Regions from separate parts of the Pseudomonas sp. PS02290 genome, predicted to be linked through region 1. Evidence: predicted binding sites of a transcription regulator. Region 1 holds the regulator's gene; each other region holds the start of a gene.
What was found. The regulator FliA, encoded in region 1, starts transcription of late flagellar genes. The targets are predictions, from matches to a motif close to CTAAAGTTTNNNNNNNNNNNGCCGNTAA.
Positions count from the first base shown of each region.

Region 2: QMX88_RS07740 (methyl-accepting chemotaxis protein) is a predicted target of FliA. The motif match lies at 2,082-2,109, and genes of this name have one in related genera.
Region 3: QMX88_RS24460 (methyl-accepting chemotaxis protein) is a predicted target of FliA. The motif match lies at 2,143-2,170, and genes of this name have one in related genera.
Region 4: QMX88_RS03080 (methyl-accepting chemotaxis protein) is a predicted target of FliA. The motif match lies at 1,920-1,947, and genes of this name have one in related genera.

Region 1 is NZ_JASCOY010000112.1:7,890-12,100, forward strand. Features, by position in the region: gene flhF (flagellar biosynthesis protein FlhF) at 1-651, shown strand, start outside; gene fleN (flagellar synthesis regulator FleN) at 770-1,603, shown strand; gene fliA (RNA polymerase sigma factor FliA) at 1,600-2,343, shown strand; gene QMX88_RS26090 (chemotaxis response regulator CheY) at 2,585-2,959, shown strand; gene QMX88_RS26095 (protein phosphatase CheZ) at 2,979-3,767, shown strand; gene QMX88_RS26100 (chemotaxis protein CheA) at 3,912-4,211, shown strand, end outside.
Region 2 is NZ_JASCOY010000010.1:54,956-59,166, reverse strand. Features, by position in the region: gene QMX88_RS07760 (RidA family protein) at 1-91, shown strand, start outside; gene QMX88_RS07755 (hypothetical protein) at 154-396, opposite strand; gene QMX88_RS07750 (nucleotidyltransferase family protein) at 642-1,220, opposite strand; gene QMX88_RS07745 (AAA family ATPase) at 1,382-1,900, shown strand; gene QMX88_RS07740 (methyl-accepting chemotaxis protein) at 2,155-3,369, shown strand; gene QMX88_RS07735 (response regulator) at 3,379-3,747, shown strand; gene QMX88_RS07730 (STAS domain-containing protein) at 3,771-4,058, shown strand; gene QMX88_RS07725 (chemotaxis protein CheA) at 4,126-4,211, shown strand, end outside.
Region 3 is NZ_JASCOY010000091.1:9,022-13,232, reverse strand. Features, by position in the region: gene QMX88_RS24465 (hypothetical protein) at 1-262, opposite strand, end outside; gene QMX88_RS24460 (methyl-accepting chemotaxis protein) at 546-2,111, opposite strand; gene QMX88_RS24455 (CPBP family intramembrane glutamic endopeptidase) at 2,215-3,006, opposite strand; gene acnA (aconitate hydratase AcnA) at 3,361-4,211, opposite strand, start outside.
Region 4 is NZ_JASCOY010000003.1:130,345-134,555, forward strand. Features, by position in the region: gene QMX88_RS03075 (TonB-dependent siderophore receptor) at 1-1,776, opposite strand, end outside; gene QMX88_RS03080 (methyl-accepting chemotaxis protein) at 1,994-3,790, shown strand; gene QMX88_RS03085 (protease inhibitor I42 family protein) at 3,883-4,211, opposite strand, start outside.

The sequences.
Region 1 (4,211 bases):
ATGGTCGGTCCTGCCGGCATGGGCAAAACCACCACGCTGGCTAAACTGGCGGCCCGATATGTGTTGAAATACGGCGCGCAAAATATCGCGCTGGTGAGCATGGACAGTTTCCGCATTGGCGCTCAGGAGCAACTGAAAACCCTGGGCCGGATCCTCAATGTACCGGTCACCCACGTCGACCCGGGCCAGTCCCTGGCACAGGCGCTGGAGCCGCTGTTGCGCAAGCGCGTGGTGTTGATCGACACCGCCGGCCTGCAAGCCAGCGATCCGGCCCTGCGTCTGCAACTGGAAACCCTCGCCGGGCGTGGCATCAAGGCGCGCAACTACCTGGTGCTGGCGACGACCAGCCAGAAGCAGGTGCTGTCAGCGGCTTATCACAGTTACAAACGTTGCGGCCTGGCCGGGTGCATCCTGACCAAGCTCGACGAAACGGCCAGCCTTGGCGAAGTGCTCAGCCTGGCCGTGACACACGAACTGCCTGTGGCCTATCTCACCGATGGCCCACGGATACCGGATGATCTGCATTTGCCGCGTCGGCACCAATTGGTGAGCCGGGCTGTCAGCGTGCAGATGCAGGAGGAGCCGAGCGAGGAAGCGATGGCGGATATGTTTGCGGATCTTTATCACAGCACCGGCAAGCGCGCGGGCTAGGTGAAGAAAATGACAGTGGAATTTTCCTGCATCGATGGTCTGCCAGGCATTGTTCAGACACTGAACGTGCAGCCCGACATGTGGCTTAGGTCTAAGCAAGACAAGGTAAACAATTAACATGGGCAGCATGCATCCCGTACAGGTTATCGCGGTGACCGGTGGCAAAGGTGGCGTAGGCAAGACCAACGTTTCAGTGAATCTTTCACTGGCACTGGCCGAGCTGGGACGTCGCGTCATGCTGCTGGACGCCGATCTGGGTCTGGCCAACGTCGACGTATTGTTGGGTCTGACCCCCAAACGCACCCTGGCTGATGTCATCGAAGGGCGGTGCGAGCTGCGCGATGTCTTGCTGCAAGGCCCGGGCGGTGTACGCATCGTGCCGGCGGCATCGGGCACCCAGAGCATGGTCCACCTGACCCCGGCGCAGCATGCCGGGCTGATTCAGGCGTTCAGTGACATTGGCGACAACCTCGATGTGCTGGTCATCGATACCGCCGCCGGCATCGGCGAGTCGGTGGTGAGCTTTGTCCGCGCGGCCCAGGAAGTGCTGCTGGTGGTGTGCGACGAGCCCACATCGATCACCGACGCCTATGCCCTGATCAAACTGCTCAACCGCGATTACGGCATGAACCGCTTCCGCGTCCTGGCCAACATGGCCCAGAGCCCGCAGGAAGGGCGCAACCTCTTCGCCAAGCTGACCAAAGTCACCGACCGTTTTCTCGACGTGGCCCTGCAATATGTGGGCGCCGTGCCGTACGACGAATGCGTACGCAAGGCCGTGCAGAAACAGCGCGCCGTGTACGAAGCGTTTCCGCGTTCCAAATGTGCCCTGGCGTTCAAGGCCATCGCGCAGAAAGTCGACACCTGGCCGCTCCCGGCGAACCCGCGCGGCCACCTGGAATTTTTCGTAGAACGCCTCGTGCATCAAACCAGCGCAGGGCCCGTCTCATGACAGCAAGTGGCTATCGCATGTACAGCAAATCGTCCAAAGACTCCCAGTATGAGCTGATCGAGCGTTATGCCCCGCTGGTCAAACGAATCGCCTACCACTTGCTGGCGCGTCTGCCGGCCAGCGTGCAGGTCGAGGATTTGATCCAGGCGGGCATGATTGGCTTGCTCGAAGTCTCGACCAAATACGACTCCACCAAAGGGGCCAGCTTCGAGACGTACGCGGGTATTCGTATCCGTGGTGCGATGCTCGACGAAGTGCGCAAGGGGGACTGGGCGCCGCGCTCGGTCCACCGCAACACGCGCATGGTCAGTGACGCGATTCGTGCAATCGAAGCAAAAACCGGCCGTGACGCTAAAGATCACGAGGTTGCTGCCGAACTTGAAATGAGTCTCGACGATTACTACGGGATTTTGAACGATACCCTGGGCAGCCGCCTGTTCAGTTTCGACGACCTGTTGCAGGACGGCGAACACGAAGGGCTGCACGAGGACGGCGCGAGCCAGTCCCTCGAACCGTCGCGGGATCTGGAAGACGAGCGCTTCCAGGCTGCGCTGGCCGAGGCCATTGCCAACTTGCCCGAACGTGAACGCCTGGTGTTGTCGCTGTACTACGACGAAGAGCTGAACCTCAAGGAAATCGGTGAGGTCCTGGGGGTCAGCGAGTCGCGGGTCAGCCAGCTGCACAGTCAATGCGCGGCGCGGTTGCGCGGTCGTCTTGGCGAGTGGCGCGCACGTTCGTGAATCAGGCGCAGGCCGCGAGGCCTGCGTGTTGCGTGTAAGACCGGCTGTGCAAGACGTGAGCGGGAAGCAAATGAGACACGGCAGGAGTCGGTCGAACCGGGTCGTAGATGATCCGGTTTCGCTGCGCTTGTTCCGGTCGATTCAACCCCCTCTTGATGTTCGGCACAGCCGGTATTGATTGAACGCGCGTTCAGGTGCTGAACGCGTTAAAGACTGCTTGGAGGTCGAATTGGACAAGAACATGAAAATCCTCATCGTTGATGACTTCTCAACGATGCGGCGGATCATAAAAAACCTGTTGCGTGACCTTGGGTTCACCAACACGGCCGAAGCAGATGACGGACTCACCGCATTGCCGATGCTGCAAAGCGGCGCTTTTGACTTCCTCGTCACTGACTGGAACATGCCGGGCATGTCCGGCATCGACCTGTTGCGTCAGGTGCGTGCCGACGAGCGTCTGCGCAGCCTGCCGGTGCTGATGGTCACTGCCGAAGCCAAGCGCGAGCAGATCATCGAAGCCGCTCAGGCCGGTGTGAACGGCTACGTGGTGAAGCCGTTCACCGCGCAAGTGCTCAAAGAAAAAATCGAAAAGATATTCGAGCGCGTCAATAGCTGATGTCCGCTGCGAGGGCGCTATGGATTCCAAAGATTCGACAATGGGTGACTTTGAGTCAACCCTGAAGAAACACGCACAAGAGCTGGTCGCGAGCCTTGAAAAAGGCAAGTTCGGCGACGCCGTGCAACTGATCCATGAGCTTAACCAGACCCGCGACCGCGGCCTGTATCAGGAAGTCGGCAAACTGACGCGCGAGCTGCACAGCGCGATCGTCAACTTCCAGATCGACCCGAACATGCCGCAGGCCGAGGAGGTCTCCCAGATCACCGACGCCACCGAGCGGCTGTCGTACGTCGTCAGGCTGACTGAAAACGCGGCGAACCGGACCATGGATCTGGTAGAGCTGAGCACGCCGTTGATGCACGGGCTCACTGAAGACGCCAAGTCCTTGAGCGCCGATTGGGGACGCTTCATGCGCCGCGAGATCAGCGCCGAAGAGTTTCGTGATCTGGCCCGCCGCGTCGATGTGTTCCTGACCCGCAGCGAGAAGGAGACCACCGAGGTCTCTGCGCACCTGAACGACATTCTGCTGGCCCAGGATTACCAGGACCTCACCGGTCAGGTGATCAAGCGCGTGACCACGCTGGTCACGGAAGTCGAGCGCAATCTGCTCAAGCTGGTGCTCATGGCGAGCCAGGTGGACCGCTTCGCGGGCATCGAGCACGACCAGGAAATGTTCCGTCAGCAAAAAGAACAAGAAAAACTTCACTCCAAGGGTGAAGGTCCGCAGATTCATGCCGATAAACGTGAAGACGTTGTATCCGGACAGGATGATGTTGACGATCTGCTATCCAGCCTCGGATTCTGATTCGGTCATTCTGTCTCGGACTTCAGGTTTTCTGTGAAAGTGGCTGCTGGACCCGCGCGCCAATGCTTCGACGAAAGCAATGCGCGCAGGCCGTCAGTGCAGCCTCCGGATCGGTTTGACGGTTAATTTTAGGAGCACCCCCCAATGAGCTTCGGCGCCGATGAAGAAATCCTTCAGGATTTTCTGGTAGAGGCCGGCGAGATTCTCGAGCTGTTGTCAGAGCAGTTGGTCGAGCTGGAAAGCCGGCCTGACGATGCGGACCTGCTCAATGCAATTTTTCGCGGTTTTCACACTGTAAAAGGGGGCGCCGGCTTCCTCCAGCTCAACGAGCTGGTTGAATGCTGTCACATCGCCGAGAACGTGTTCGACATCCTGCGTAAGGGTGAGCGTCGCGTCGACTCGGAGCTCATGGACGTGGTGCTCGAAGCGCTCGACACTGTTAAC
Region 2 (4,211 bases), on a different contig from region 1:
GGAGGGGCACGCACCCGCGCGGGCTACCGTGGAATCACGCCTGGCAGCGCCGGATTTGCTGGTGGAAATCACAGTGGTGGCGGCGGGCTGAGTCAGCCGGCTATGTAAATGCACTGCGCCGGGCCGGGTCTATCCCTGACCCGGCGTTGTCGCTCAAGGGCGGACAGACGCTTCGGCGGAGTTGGTCACCAGGTGATTCTGGGTCGCTCGGCGCTGCTGGGTAATCAGCACCTGGGGCACCGATGAACAGCGGTATTTGATGCCCTTTCTGGTCGGCATCACGGCAACGCTCTCCAGGCATTCTGCGCGGGTCGAATACGCCGTCGGCTGGCTCTCATCCAGACATCCTTCCCCACCGGAACACATAGTCATTACAACCACAAAAATGCTCTTCATTGCTCTCATTCCTTTTTGGCAAATCACGGCGCGGGACAGCGGGTGTGCGGCGATTTTGAGGGGAGGTGATGGCTTGTGGCAATGCGGCGGAGATGCATTTCGTCGGGAATATGACGCTTTCGGGATTTGCTTGAGTTTAGGTGCGGTTTTGCAGTCGGTAATTTGACGCCATCCTTTTTAAAGGGGTTTGCTTTACTCAAGTCTGGCGTCAATTCAATGCGCTGGCGTGGGTCACCAGAACCGTTTTAGAGACCGGAATCTGGCCCGGACTCAATAACGCGCAACCAGTCCCAGCGAGCCTGATAGTCCTGCGCCTTTTTGCGGAACTGCGCCGGTTGCGGGAAGTTCGGGTTCATACGCAAAACCCCCGGTTCGAGCTCATCCAGGCCATGGGGCGCGTAGAGCTCGCCCGTGTCGATGTGCAATCCGACGCAGGTCGAGCAGATGAGGAAGCGGTCAATGCCTTCTTTCGCGGACTGGAGCGGCGGGTAGTCAGTGCCAAACCGGTCTGCGAACCATAGGTGCACGCGCGCCTGATTGCGCAGCTCCACTTTGACGTCCAAGTCCTCAAAGAGCGCCTGCGCCGCGACAATGACGCGGTTCTCTGCCTCCCATGAGAGGTCCTCATCGAAATAGAACACGTCGTAATCATTCACGCCCCATTCGGCGGGACGGTCGGATAGCCGATTCCAGACCGCCTGAAACAGGCAGCCTGCGGTGAGCAGGGTCTGGTTGAGCCCCAGGGATGGCAGCCGCTCGACCAGTTGGGCGTTGATCGGGTTGGAGAGGGCGAGATCGATGAGGCCGGAGGCAGTCAGTGTCATGTGGAGTTCCTGGGTGGGGCAGCTTTGGCAGCGAGTTCAACTCAACATGTTGTATTCAAAAGGTCTGATTTATTTGATCTTGAACACCACTGGCGCCGCTGGCATGCCTTATATGACTAAATGCGCCTGATTTGAACAGCACATCTTATAGGGAGTAGCAGATGCTCATCGTCTTCAGTGGTCTGCCCGGCACCGGCAAGACGACCATCGCCAAGGGTCTGGCCGCGACGCTGGGTGCCGTTTATGTGCGCATCGATGCGATTGAACAAGCCCTTCGTGATTCGGCGGATTTCGCGCGGGATGTGGGTCGCACGGGTTATCAGATCGCCTACGAGGTGGCGGCCAGCAACCTTGGTTTGGGCGGCACGGTGGTTGTCGACTGCGTAAATCCCGTGATGGAGAGCCGGAGAGCGTGGCGCGATATATCTGCTCGCTTCGGTGCTCCCTTGGTGAATCTTCAGGTCATCTGTTCCGACATGACGGAGCATCGGCGCAGGGTGGAGACCCGGCAGGTCGATATCCTGGGGCTGACGCCTCCTGCCTGGCAATCCGTTATGAACCATGACTATGAGCCTTGGGATACAGATCCCTTCACCGTAGACACCGCACTTGATTCCCCGGCAGAGGCGTTGGCAGCGATTGTCGAGCACATTTCAGTATATGAATCCAAAGGCACCTGAATTGAAAAAAGGGGCCTCAACCAAACCGCTCAACCATGAACTCGATAAAGCTGCGGCCTTGGTCTAGGCCTGGCGGTCAGGCAGATGCAGCAGGTTCAACGGATGAGGTGATCAATTACCGTGAAGTCGCCGAGCCGGTCACGCGACAGTCATAAACCAGACGGAAGGCAGGGGGGGGTGACTCAAGTTGTGACGCGCTGGGCAGATAACCGTGATGTCAGTTACATACGCAACATTGTTCAAGGATCGAACCCATGACCCAGCGTCAATCCAGCCCCATTTCCGTTCTCCGCTCTCGGCGCTTTCTCGGGTTCACCCTCGTTCCGGTCGTGCCCGCCGTCGCCTGGATACTGTTCCAGTCAACCTCTCTCCCTAACCTCATCGCGTGCGCGGCGCTGGTTCTCGTCGGCCTCGGCGCAGGCGCCTGGAGTGCTGCTTCCCAGCGTGACGTGGTGCTGCGAGCCACTGCCCGAGCACAAGCGGATCAGTCAGAGGCAGACGCGGCGAGCAACGGCATGACCTCGCGGGTACAACTCGATGAGGTATTGCTGGGCGCCATGCCGATCTGGGCCCGGCAAGTGGAAAGCTCTCGGTATCAGACCGAAGAAGCGATTGTGAATCTGACCAATCGCTTCATCGGAATCGCAGCGCGGTTGCAGGAAACGGTTCAGGCTTCCCAGCGCGCTGCCGGCGAACTCGATGGGCAAACCGCGGACGGGGCGCTTGAAGTGCTGTCCCTCAGCGAAAGCGATTTGAGCCAGGTGATCAACTCGCTCAAGGCCGCTCAAACCAGCCGTGACCAGACCCTGGCCCAGGTGCGCGGCCTCACCGCGTATACCGGCGAACTGCGCACCATGGCCGCCGACGTGGCGGCGATTGCCGCGCAGACCAACCTGCTGGCACTCAACGCGGCCATTGAAGCGGCCCGTGCGGGTGAAGCCGGTCGCGGCTTTGCCGTGGTGGCCGACGCGGTGCGCAGCCTGTCGAGCAAATCCAGCGAGACCGGCCAGCAGATGTCGGCCAAGGTCGACATCATCAATAACGGCATCACCCAATTGGTGCACGCCGCCTCCAGCAGCGCCGATCAGGACAGTCAATCGGTGGCCGCGTCAGAGAACAGTATTCAAGTCGTGCTCGAGCGTTTTCATAACATCACCGGCCGCCTGGCCGAATCCGCTGACCTGCTCAAGCAGGAAAGCCGGGGCATTGGTGACGAGATGACCGAGGTGCTGGTCGACCTGCAATTCCAGGACCGTGTGAGCCAGATCCTCAGCCACGTGCGCGACAACATGGACGACTTGCATGGTCATTTGCGGCAGGCGAACGAGGCCCCGGATCAGGCGACGTCCATTGATGCCCGCCAGTGGCTGGCGCGCATGGACGCCACTTACGCCACTGACGAGCAGCGGCGCACCCATCGTGGAGAGACGCCCGTGCAGCAGAACTCTCAAGACATCACCTTCTTTTAGGAGCCCCTCATGGCGAAGAATGTATTAGTGGTCGACGACTCCAGCAGCGTGCGGCAAGTGGTAGGCATTGCCTTGAAAAGCGCCGGTTACGACGTGATCGAAGCGTGCGACGGCAAGGATGCGCTGGGCAAGCTCACCGGGCAGAAAGTGCACCTGATCATCAGCGACGTGAACATGCCCAACATGGACGGCATCACCTTCGTCAAGGAGGTCAAGAAGCTGGCCAGCTACAAGTTCACCCCGATCATCATGCTGACCACCGAATCCCAGGAGTCGAAGAAGGCCGAGGGCCAGGCGGCGGGTGCCAAGGCGTGGGTGGTCAAGCCGTTCCAGCCCGCGCAGATGCTGGCAGCGGTGTCGAAACTGATCCTGCCCTGAATCCTTGCGCGAGGGAGGCTGCGATGCCGATCACCATCGAAACACTCGACGACAGCACCTGCGTCAGTATTGACGGAGAGCTGACGATCTACTCCGTCGCCGAGCTGGCGGGCGCGCTATTGCCGCGGATGGGTGGGGCGCCACGCCTGAAGCTCGACCTCTCGCAGGTCACAGAAATGGATGGAGCGGGGCTGCAGTTGCTCGCGGTCATCCAGCGTGAAGCCGACAGCACTGGCACGGCGTTAAGCGTCACCGGCCAGAGCGTGGCGGTCACGCAGGCCCTTGAGCTGTGCCGCAAAGCGGCCTCATAGCCAGGGCCCGCCACGCCAGTCCCAGCCACGTTCATTGCACGTTCATTGATAGACAAGGAAGGTCCAGGTGAGCATCAATCTCGACCAGGCATTGCAGACATTCATTGTCGAGGCGCACGAACTGCTGCAGGTGATGGAGCAATCCCTGCTGCA
Region 3 (4,211 bases), on a different contig from region 1:
GGGAATAACTGCGACTTTCACATAGCAGATGTTGACTTAGCTCAAGTTGTACCATTTCTCCAGGCTGCTGTTCGCCTACGACCATCGGGACTCCAATCGGATCTCCATCAAGTCGTAGTTGAACAATATAGCCTGGACGCGCTCCATTCCAAATGATGATTTCAACGGGGATGGGTTGAGTTAAATCCACGATTTGTAAGAGGCCGTCGATAGGGCTCGCTTTGGTGACCAGCGGGGCGCTGAAAGGAAATTGCTCATTCATAAGTTTCTCCATCAAGCACACCCCTCCACTTTCATCCGCAGAAAGAGTGCGCATTAAATTGATTGTCCAGATCAACAAATACTCCACCCGAGGTGGTAACTATTTATCGTCTTTCAACAATCAACTAATAGAGTTCTACAAATCCTGTCAACAGCCAAACCCCTGCTCCAAACCAAAAAAAGCTTCCCCAAATGATTTTCAGAAATGCCCTACTTAAACCCCAACACAAACAAAAAGGCCCCGGCAGACAATCTGCCGGGGCCTTCGCATAACCCACTGACACTCAGCGGTTAAAGCGTTCCACTAAGGAGTATTGCGTGTGAGCAGTTTGGGTCAGTTCGGCACTGAGCGTGGCAGAGCGACGGGCTTCGTCAGAGGTCTGGTCCGCCAGGTGCGCGATGGTGCTGATATTGCGGCTGACCTCTTCTGCCACCGAGCTTTGCTCTTCGGTGGCGGCGGCGATCTGCGTGGTCATGTCGGTGATGTTGGCCACTGCGTCGCTGATACCTACCAACGCCCTGTCGGCTTCCATGACCTGCTCGACGCCTTCTTCGGCCTGGCGCCGGCCTGTGTTCATGGTCTGAACCGCGTTGGTAGCCGTCTGTTGCAGCTGGGCGATGAGGGCATGGATCTGGCCGGTCGACTCGGTGGTGCGTTGCGCCAGTTGGCGGACTTCATCGGCGACGACAGCAAAGCCGCGACCCATTTCGCCCGCGCGGGCGGCTTCGATGGCCGCGTTCAACGCCAGCAGGTTGGTCTGGTCGGCGATCCCTTTGATGACATCGACAACGCCACCAATCTCGTCGCTGTCTTTCGCGAGCTGGGTCACGGTCAGGCCTGTTTCGCCCACTGAGGCCGACAGGCGCTGGATGGCTTCGCGGGTGTCGCTGGCGATCTCGCGGCCGCGACGGGTCAGTTCGTTGGCCTGTTGCGTGGCGTCAGCGGTGCGCTGCACGTGATTGGCCACTTCCTGGGTGGTCGCGGCCATCTGGTTGACGGCGGTGGCGACCTGTTCGGTTTCCACGCGCTGACGTTCCAGGCCGGTGGAGCTGGCCTGCGCGAGGGTGTCGGACTGACGGGCCTGGTCGTTGAGGTGTTCGGCGGTGTCCTGCAGGCGGGTGAGGCAGGTCTTGAGACGCGCTTCCTGGCTGAGGATCGACATCTCCAGCCGCGCCTGTGCGCCGCGACTGTCGGTGTACATCTGCGCGATCAACGGGTCGGAGGTGGTTTGCTCGGCCAGACGCAGCAGGCGCTTGAGGCCACGCTGTTGCCAGCTCAACCCCAGCAGGCCAAGCGGTACGGACACTGCGGCGGCGAGCAGGAAGCCCCAATGGGAATTCAGCCACACGCCAATCAAAAAACTCACCTGGCTCACCAGGATGAACGGCAGCCAGTCCTGCAACAGCGGCAGCCACTTGTCACGGCTTGGCACCGCGCTTTTGCCGCTGTTCAGACGTTTGTAGAGCGATTCGGCGCGACGCACCTGTTCAGCGGTCGGCTTGATACGCACGGACTCGAAGCCCACGACCTGTTTGTTCTCGAAGACTGGCGTGACGTAAGCGTTGACCCAATAGTGGTCGCCGTTCTTGCAGCGGTTCTTGACGATCCCCATCCACGGCTGGCCCTGCTTGAGGGTGGCCCACATGTGTTCGAATACCGCTGTCGGCACGTCCGGATGGCGCACGGTGTTGTGCGGCGATTTGATCAATTCATCTTGGGAAAAACCGCTGATTTCAATGAAGGCGTCGTTGCAATAGGTGATGACGCCGCGCGCATCGGTGGTGGAGATCAACCGTTGCTGCGCCGGGAAGGTCCGTTCGCGTTGAGTGATGGGCTGGTTATTTCGCATGAGCTATTCGATCCAGGAAGGCTGTGAAGGGTTATCGGCCCGAAGCGAAAAAAATTAAGCTTTTGTGAACTGCGTCATAGGTTGGGTGTCGCGGGCGGTCGCTTCAGCGATCGAACATCGGATAGGTGAACAGGCTGAAATGCAGCAGGTTCAGACCGAAATGGGTGAGGACCGCAGCGGGCAGGCCGCCCAGTCGATAAGCCACGCCGTAACCCACGCCTGCGAGGCCCGCCAGAAGCGCCCATTCCCAGCCAGCACCGATGTGCGCAAGACCGAACAGCAGCGAGGCTGTCCCGATGGCCAGGGCGTCGTGGCAGGGCAAGTGTTGCAGCCATCTTTTCAGGCCGCCTTGCAGGTAACCGCGAAAGAGCAGTTCCTCGGTCAGCGCGACCAACAGCAGGTTGTTCAGCGCCCAGATGCCTGTTTGCTCGGGCCACTTGGGCGACCAGCCGACGAGGCCCAGCAGCAGCGCCGTTGATAAACACGCTGCTGCGGTGACGGGCAAGGCGATGCTGGTGACGCCCAGCCAGCGTCGGGGACTGAACGCGATAAACACCCAGGGGCAGGCGATGGCGATCCAGAAGCCAATAAGGGGCTTGTCGAGATTCAGGTACATCGAATACGGCGCGGCCTCGGGGCTGAGGCGCACGCCGGCAATCGCCCTTGCGCTGAGGAAACCGGGCAGCCAGTGACTGGCCAGCCCCGCTGCCATGGCAATAAGCAGGGCGTGGCCGAAGAGGCGCACGGCGCGGTGCTGGAAATGGCTGACGCAGATGCCGGCCATGATCAGCAGTCCGAACGTGATGACCACGGGAACGCTGAGCTGGCCGTAGAGCAGCGCCAGGCAGTAGCCGAGAGAGAGCAGAAGGAGGGAAGTCCAGCGTTGCACCGACATGAAGTCGTCCTTGAGCGTCGGAATAGGCTGGCGATTTTAACGTTGATTAAACGCGTGTGTATGTCGGATCAACGGGGAGCGGGTCCGATTGTTTCGTGGATGCAGGGCGGAGGTCGTGTAGGGCGTTTCTGATGACGAGGGATTTGGGTTAGACGCTGGCAATTTGCGGTGAGGCAGACGACGCCTTCCCGGCTAAAGCCGGTCCCACTAACAGCACGCGATGTGCCCGTAGGACCGGCTTCAGCCGGGAAGAGGCCGGTTTGAGCGCCATTGATATTGCGTTGTGGCATCTTACGCCTTCCCGGCTAAAGCCAGTCCCACTCACAGCGAGACCGGCTTCAGACGGGATGAGGCTCAGGAAGCAATCAGCTGCCGCAACACGTAATGCAGAATCCCTCCCGCCTTGAAGTATTCCACTTCATTCAGGGTATCGATCCGGCACAGCACGTTGATGGTTTCCTGCTGCCCGTCCTCCCCGGTGATCTGCACCGCCAGGCTCATGCCCGGTTGCAGCGTGGCGCCGGTGAGCCCGATGATGTTCAGCACTTCCTTGCCGGTCAGGCCCAGGGTTTTGCGGCTTTCGCCCGCCTTGAACTGCAGCGGCAGGACGCGCATGCCGACCAGGTTGGAACGGTGGATGCGCTCGAAGCTCTCGGCGATGACCGCCTTGACGCCCAGCAGATTCGTGCCTTTCGCCGCCCAGTCGCGACTGGAGCCCGTGCCGTATTCCTGACCGGCAATGACCACCAGCGGCGTGCCTTCTTCCTGATAACGCATGGCCGCGTCATAGATCGGCAGCTTCTCGTCGGTGGGCACGTGCAGCGTGTAGCCGCCCTCTTCGCCGCCGAGCATTTCGTTGCGAATGCGGATGTTGGCGAAGGTGCCGCGCATCATCACTTCATGGTTGCCGCGCCGCGAGCCGTAGGAGTTGAAGTCCTTGTATTCCACGCCCTTGCTGCGCAGATAACGCCCGGCCGGGCTATCGAGCTTGATGTTGCCGGCGGGGGAAATGTGGTCAGTGGTCACCGAGTCGCCCAGTACCGCCAGCACGCGAGCCTGCTGCACGTCGGCGATGACTGGCAGCGGGCCGGCGACGTCCTCGAAAAACGGCGGGTGCTGAATGTAGGTCGAGTCCGCCTGCCAGACGTAGGTCGCCGCCTCGGGCACCTCGATGGCCTGCCACTGCTCGTCACCGGCAAACACCT
Region 4 (4,211 bases), on a different contig from region 1:
GGTGTACCCGCCGTTGACTTGCAGCCCCGGCGCCACTTCGCCCGACGCTTCCAGCTCCAGGCCGCTGCTGTCGTAGGACATCGCCTCGTAGACATAGCCGCCCAGGTTGGCGTCATAGGTCGAACTGCCCGGCACGTTGTCTTGCTTGGCATGGAACACCGCTGCGCTGACGTTGAGCTTCTTGTCCAGCAACTGGCCCTTGATGCCCGCTTCATAGCTTTTGCCTTCAAGCGGATCGAGCACCCGGCCTTGACCGTCGAGGTAATACTGCGGATTGAAGACTTCGGTGTAACTGGCGTACAGCGCGTATTCGGGGGTCAGGTCGTAGACGATACCGGCATACGGCGTGACTTTGCCGTGAATGCGCACCTCCCGCGCCGAGCCGTAGTTGTCGCCATTGCTGTCCGCGCTGAGCATGCGGGCGCCGGTGATCACATGCAGATCGTCGGTCAGGCTGAAACGCGCGCCGGCGTAAACGCTCTTCTGGCGATCGGTGTAGTTCGAGGTCGCAGCGGGTAACGCAGCGACGTAATTCGGCTGCGGCAGGTAGCCATGCAGCGCATCTTCAAGGGTCACAGGCGAGTAGTTGAGGACGTCACCGTACTGCGAGGATTCGCGATTGCGCTGGCGTGCAGCGTTCGCCCCCAGCGTGAGTTGATGTTCCCGACCGCCGAGCATGAAGGGGCCGCTCAGCGAGTAATCGCCACTGAGTTCGAGGTTCTTGTCTTTGTACTTGGAGCCCAGTCCGGTGTAACCGGTGGGTGAAGTGCTGTCGCCGTACATGTAGAACATCTCGGTGTCTTCGCGGTGCTCGGCGCCGGCGACGGTCAGCTTCGACTTCCAGTCGTTGGCGAAGGTGTGCTCCCACTCGGCAAACGCACGTTGCGTGTGAACGTCCCAATGCACCCACGGCTGGGAAATATTGGAATGGGTGCTGCTGTAATGAATGGCGTTGCCATTGCCGTCGACCAGCGGCAGTGCGCCCCAGCTTGAGCCATTGGCGTTGGTTTTCTGGTCCTCGTAACCAAGGGTCAGCGTGTCGCTGTCGCTCAGGTCGAATGCCAGCAGACCGCTGAAGATGTTCTTCTCGCGGGAGTAGCGATCAAGGTATGAGTTGCCGTTTTCGTTGGCGTAGATGACCCGCCCGCGTACGTTGCCCGAGTCGGTCAGGGGGCCGGAGACGTCGATGTCCACCCGGCGTTTGTCCCAGGAACCGGCGGTCACGTCGATCTTTGCCTGGGGATCGTAAGTCGGGCGTTTGCGGATGAAGTTGACCGTGGCCGAGGGGTTGCCGGCCCCGGACATCAAGCCGTTGGCGCCGTGCACGATATCGACCTGTTCGTAGGGCGCCAGGTCGATATCGCCCACCAGCAAACCATTGGTCATCGGCATCGCCGTGCCGTCGTACTGGAAGTTGTTGATGTCGAAACCGCGCGCGGTGAAATAGGTGCGGTCTGTTTCGACTTTCTGCACGTTGACGCCGGGGGTGCTGGTCAACACATCGCGGATGCTGTTGAGCTTGAAGTCATCCATTTGCTCGCGTTTGATGTTGGTCACACCCTGGGGCGTTTCCTGGTTGGTCAGGTCCAGCCGGGTGGTGGTGCTGCTGGGCTTGCCCTGGTAGCCCTGCGGGTTGCCGGTGTCGCCGTAGGTGGCGGTTGACGTCACGTCAGTGGCCGGCAGGCTGAGCGCTGTCTCTTCGGCATTCGCTGTGTTGAGCACGCTCAGGGCGATTAACGAAAGGGCCTTTGGGCAAAAGGGGATCGAGTGACGCATGGCGGGCAACGCTCCGGCGAATGTAACAAATGGTGATGGTTCTCAATTATCGGTAAGTTACAATTGAGAATCAATGTCATTTATTCCATTCGTCGGTGTTGGCTGCAACGCTGGCCATGACCGGGTGCCTTCCCCCCGCAGCGTTAAAGCTTTCCCCCCGGCAGTCGAAACACCTTAATTCGCAACTCATTTCATTACTGGCACAGGGAACCGTGGCATGCATGCGTTCAAGGCGTTGTACGAGTCCATCGAAAGGCAGTTTTTCAATTCTTTGACCAAGAAGCTGTCGAGCCTTTTTCTGATCGTGTTGGTGAGCGCCGTGGTGTACTGGGTGGCCGTGAGCCTGCGTGCGGACATCCTTCTGCAGTTGCGCAGCGCGCAGTTGCCAGCGGAGACGCTAAGCATGATCGAGGGGAAACTCGATGTGCTGAGCAACGCCATTCTGGGCAGCACGCTGTTTACCCTGTGTCTGGTCAGCTTCATGGTCTGGTATTTCCGGCACTTGATCGTGCGGCCGGTGACCCAGATGAGCTTGGCGCTGGAAGGCATTGCCAACGGCGAGGGCGACCTGTCCAAGGACTTGCCGCTGTTGACCCACGATGAAATTCGCGTGCTGGCGAGCACCTGCAACCGGTTTCTGGCCAAACAGCGGGAGATCATCAGCAGCGTTCAGGCGTTGACCGTGCACATTGCCGTGGAGTCCGCGCGCTCGCTGAAAAATATCAGCGATTCCAGCGACAGCGCGACCCATCAGGCGCGCTTCGCCAAGGAAGTCATGGAGCAGAGCAACGACGCAGTGGGTCGGATTGCCGAAGTGTCCCGGCAGACTCAGGGCATTTCCGGGACCACCGCGCAGAACCTCAGCATGGCCCGCGACTCCTACACTGAACTGCTGGAAGTGACCGGCAACATCAGTGAGATTTCCAGCAGCCTGAATGAGTTCGGCACCCTGGTTTCGGCGCTGAACCAACGTTCGTCGAGCATCAAATCCATTGTCGGATTGATTCAACAAATCTCCTCCCAGACCAATCTTCTGGCGCTCAACGCGGCGATCGAGGCGGCGCGTGCAGGGGAGAGCGGGCGTGGTTTCGCGGTGGTTGCCGACGAAGTCCGGACCCTCGCCCAGAACGTCAGCCGCGCCACCGAGGACATTTCCCAGAACATCGACGCCATGTTGCTGGAGGTGAGCTCGACCCACGAGCAAACCACCCAGATCAGCCACAGCGCCCGGGAGACCCAGAAAGTGGTCGAGCGCGCGTCTGGGCATTTCGAGAGCATGATCGGCGACTTCGAATCCACCCACACGAAGCTTGAGGACATCGCCTCGCACATCCAGCAGTTTGCCGACAGCAACACCGGCATCAACGACCGCGTCACGCAGATTCATGCGGACAGCCAGTCCATCGACCAGCGCATGCAGCATTCGGCCACGGCCACCCGAGACCTCTCGGGCGTGGCGGAAAAGGTTCAGGCGCTGCTGGGCCGGTTTGTCCTCGGGCATGGCGCGCTGGACGCTGGCATTACCCGCGCCAGTCATTGCCGCGACCGGCTCCAGGTGCGTCTGGCCGCGCTGCAACGTGAGGGCGTCAACCTGTTCGATCAGAACTACAAATTGATTCCCGGGACTGATCCCAAGCAATACACGACCAGCTACACCGAACGCTTTGCGCAGATCTGTCAGGAAGAGTGCGACGCGCTCACCAAAGGCACGCGGGGCGGAAAGGTCACCTTCATCGTCGACAGCAAGGGTTACTGCCCGGTGAACAACAGCTGGGTGTCGAAAAAACCTACGGGCGACCGAGCTATCGACCTTCCGGTGTGCCGGAACAAGCGCATGTTCGCTGACCCCATCGGCCTGCGCGCAGCCGCTAACCAACAGCGCTTCCTGCTGCAAACCTACCTGCGCGACACCGGCGAAATCATGACCGAAATTGACGTGCCGTTCTTCTTCGAAGGCCGTCATTGGGGCAACTTGCGCATGGGCTTCGACGCTGCGCAATTACTGGCCGAGTGACAGAGGCTCACGCCAGTGCTCAGCGACTGATCAGCCCTTCGCCGGCAAGGACGTTCCTGCGGGGGGGGGGCGGCCGTGGAATGAGCGGGCGATCAGTTCACCGTAATGACGCAGTCGAAGGTGCGCGCTGGCGCCACTTCCGGCGCCCAGGGTTGTTGGTAGACCATCATCAGGTGACCCGTGCCCGGATTGGCGGCTCGGTAGCGCCAGACTGACTGACCACCTTCACCGACCAAACCTACTTCTTTGGAGGCATTGAACACCTCGGGCCCCAGGCTGCTCAGAATCGACGGCGCGGGGTTTTGCATCAGCCAGCGGTGCCCGGTCGTGGGATTGCTGGGCAGCATCAGCATGAGGGTCTGGCCGGTTTTGAGAGAAAGGGGACAGTCTTGCTGATCGTCCAGGGAAACGATCTGTTTTG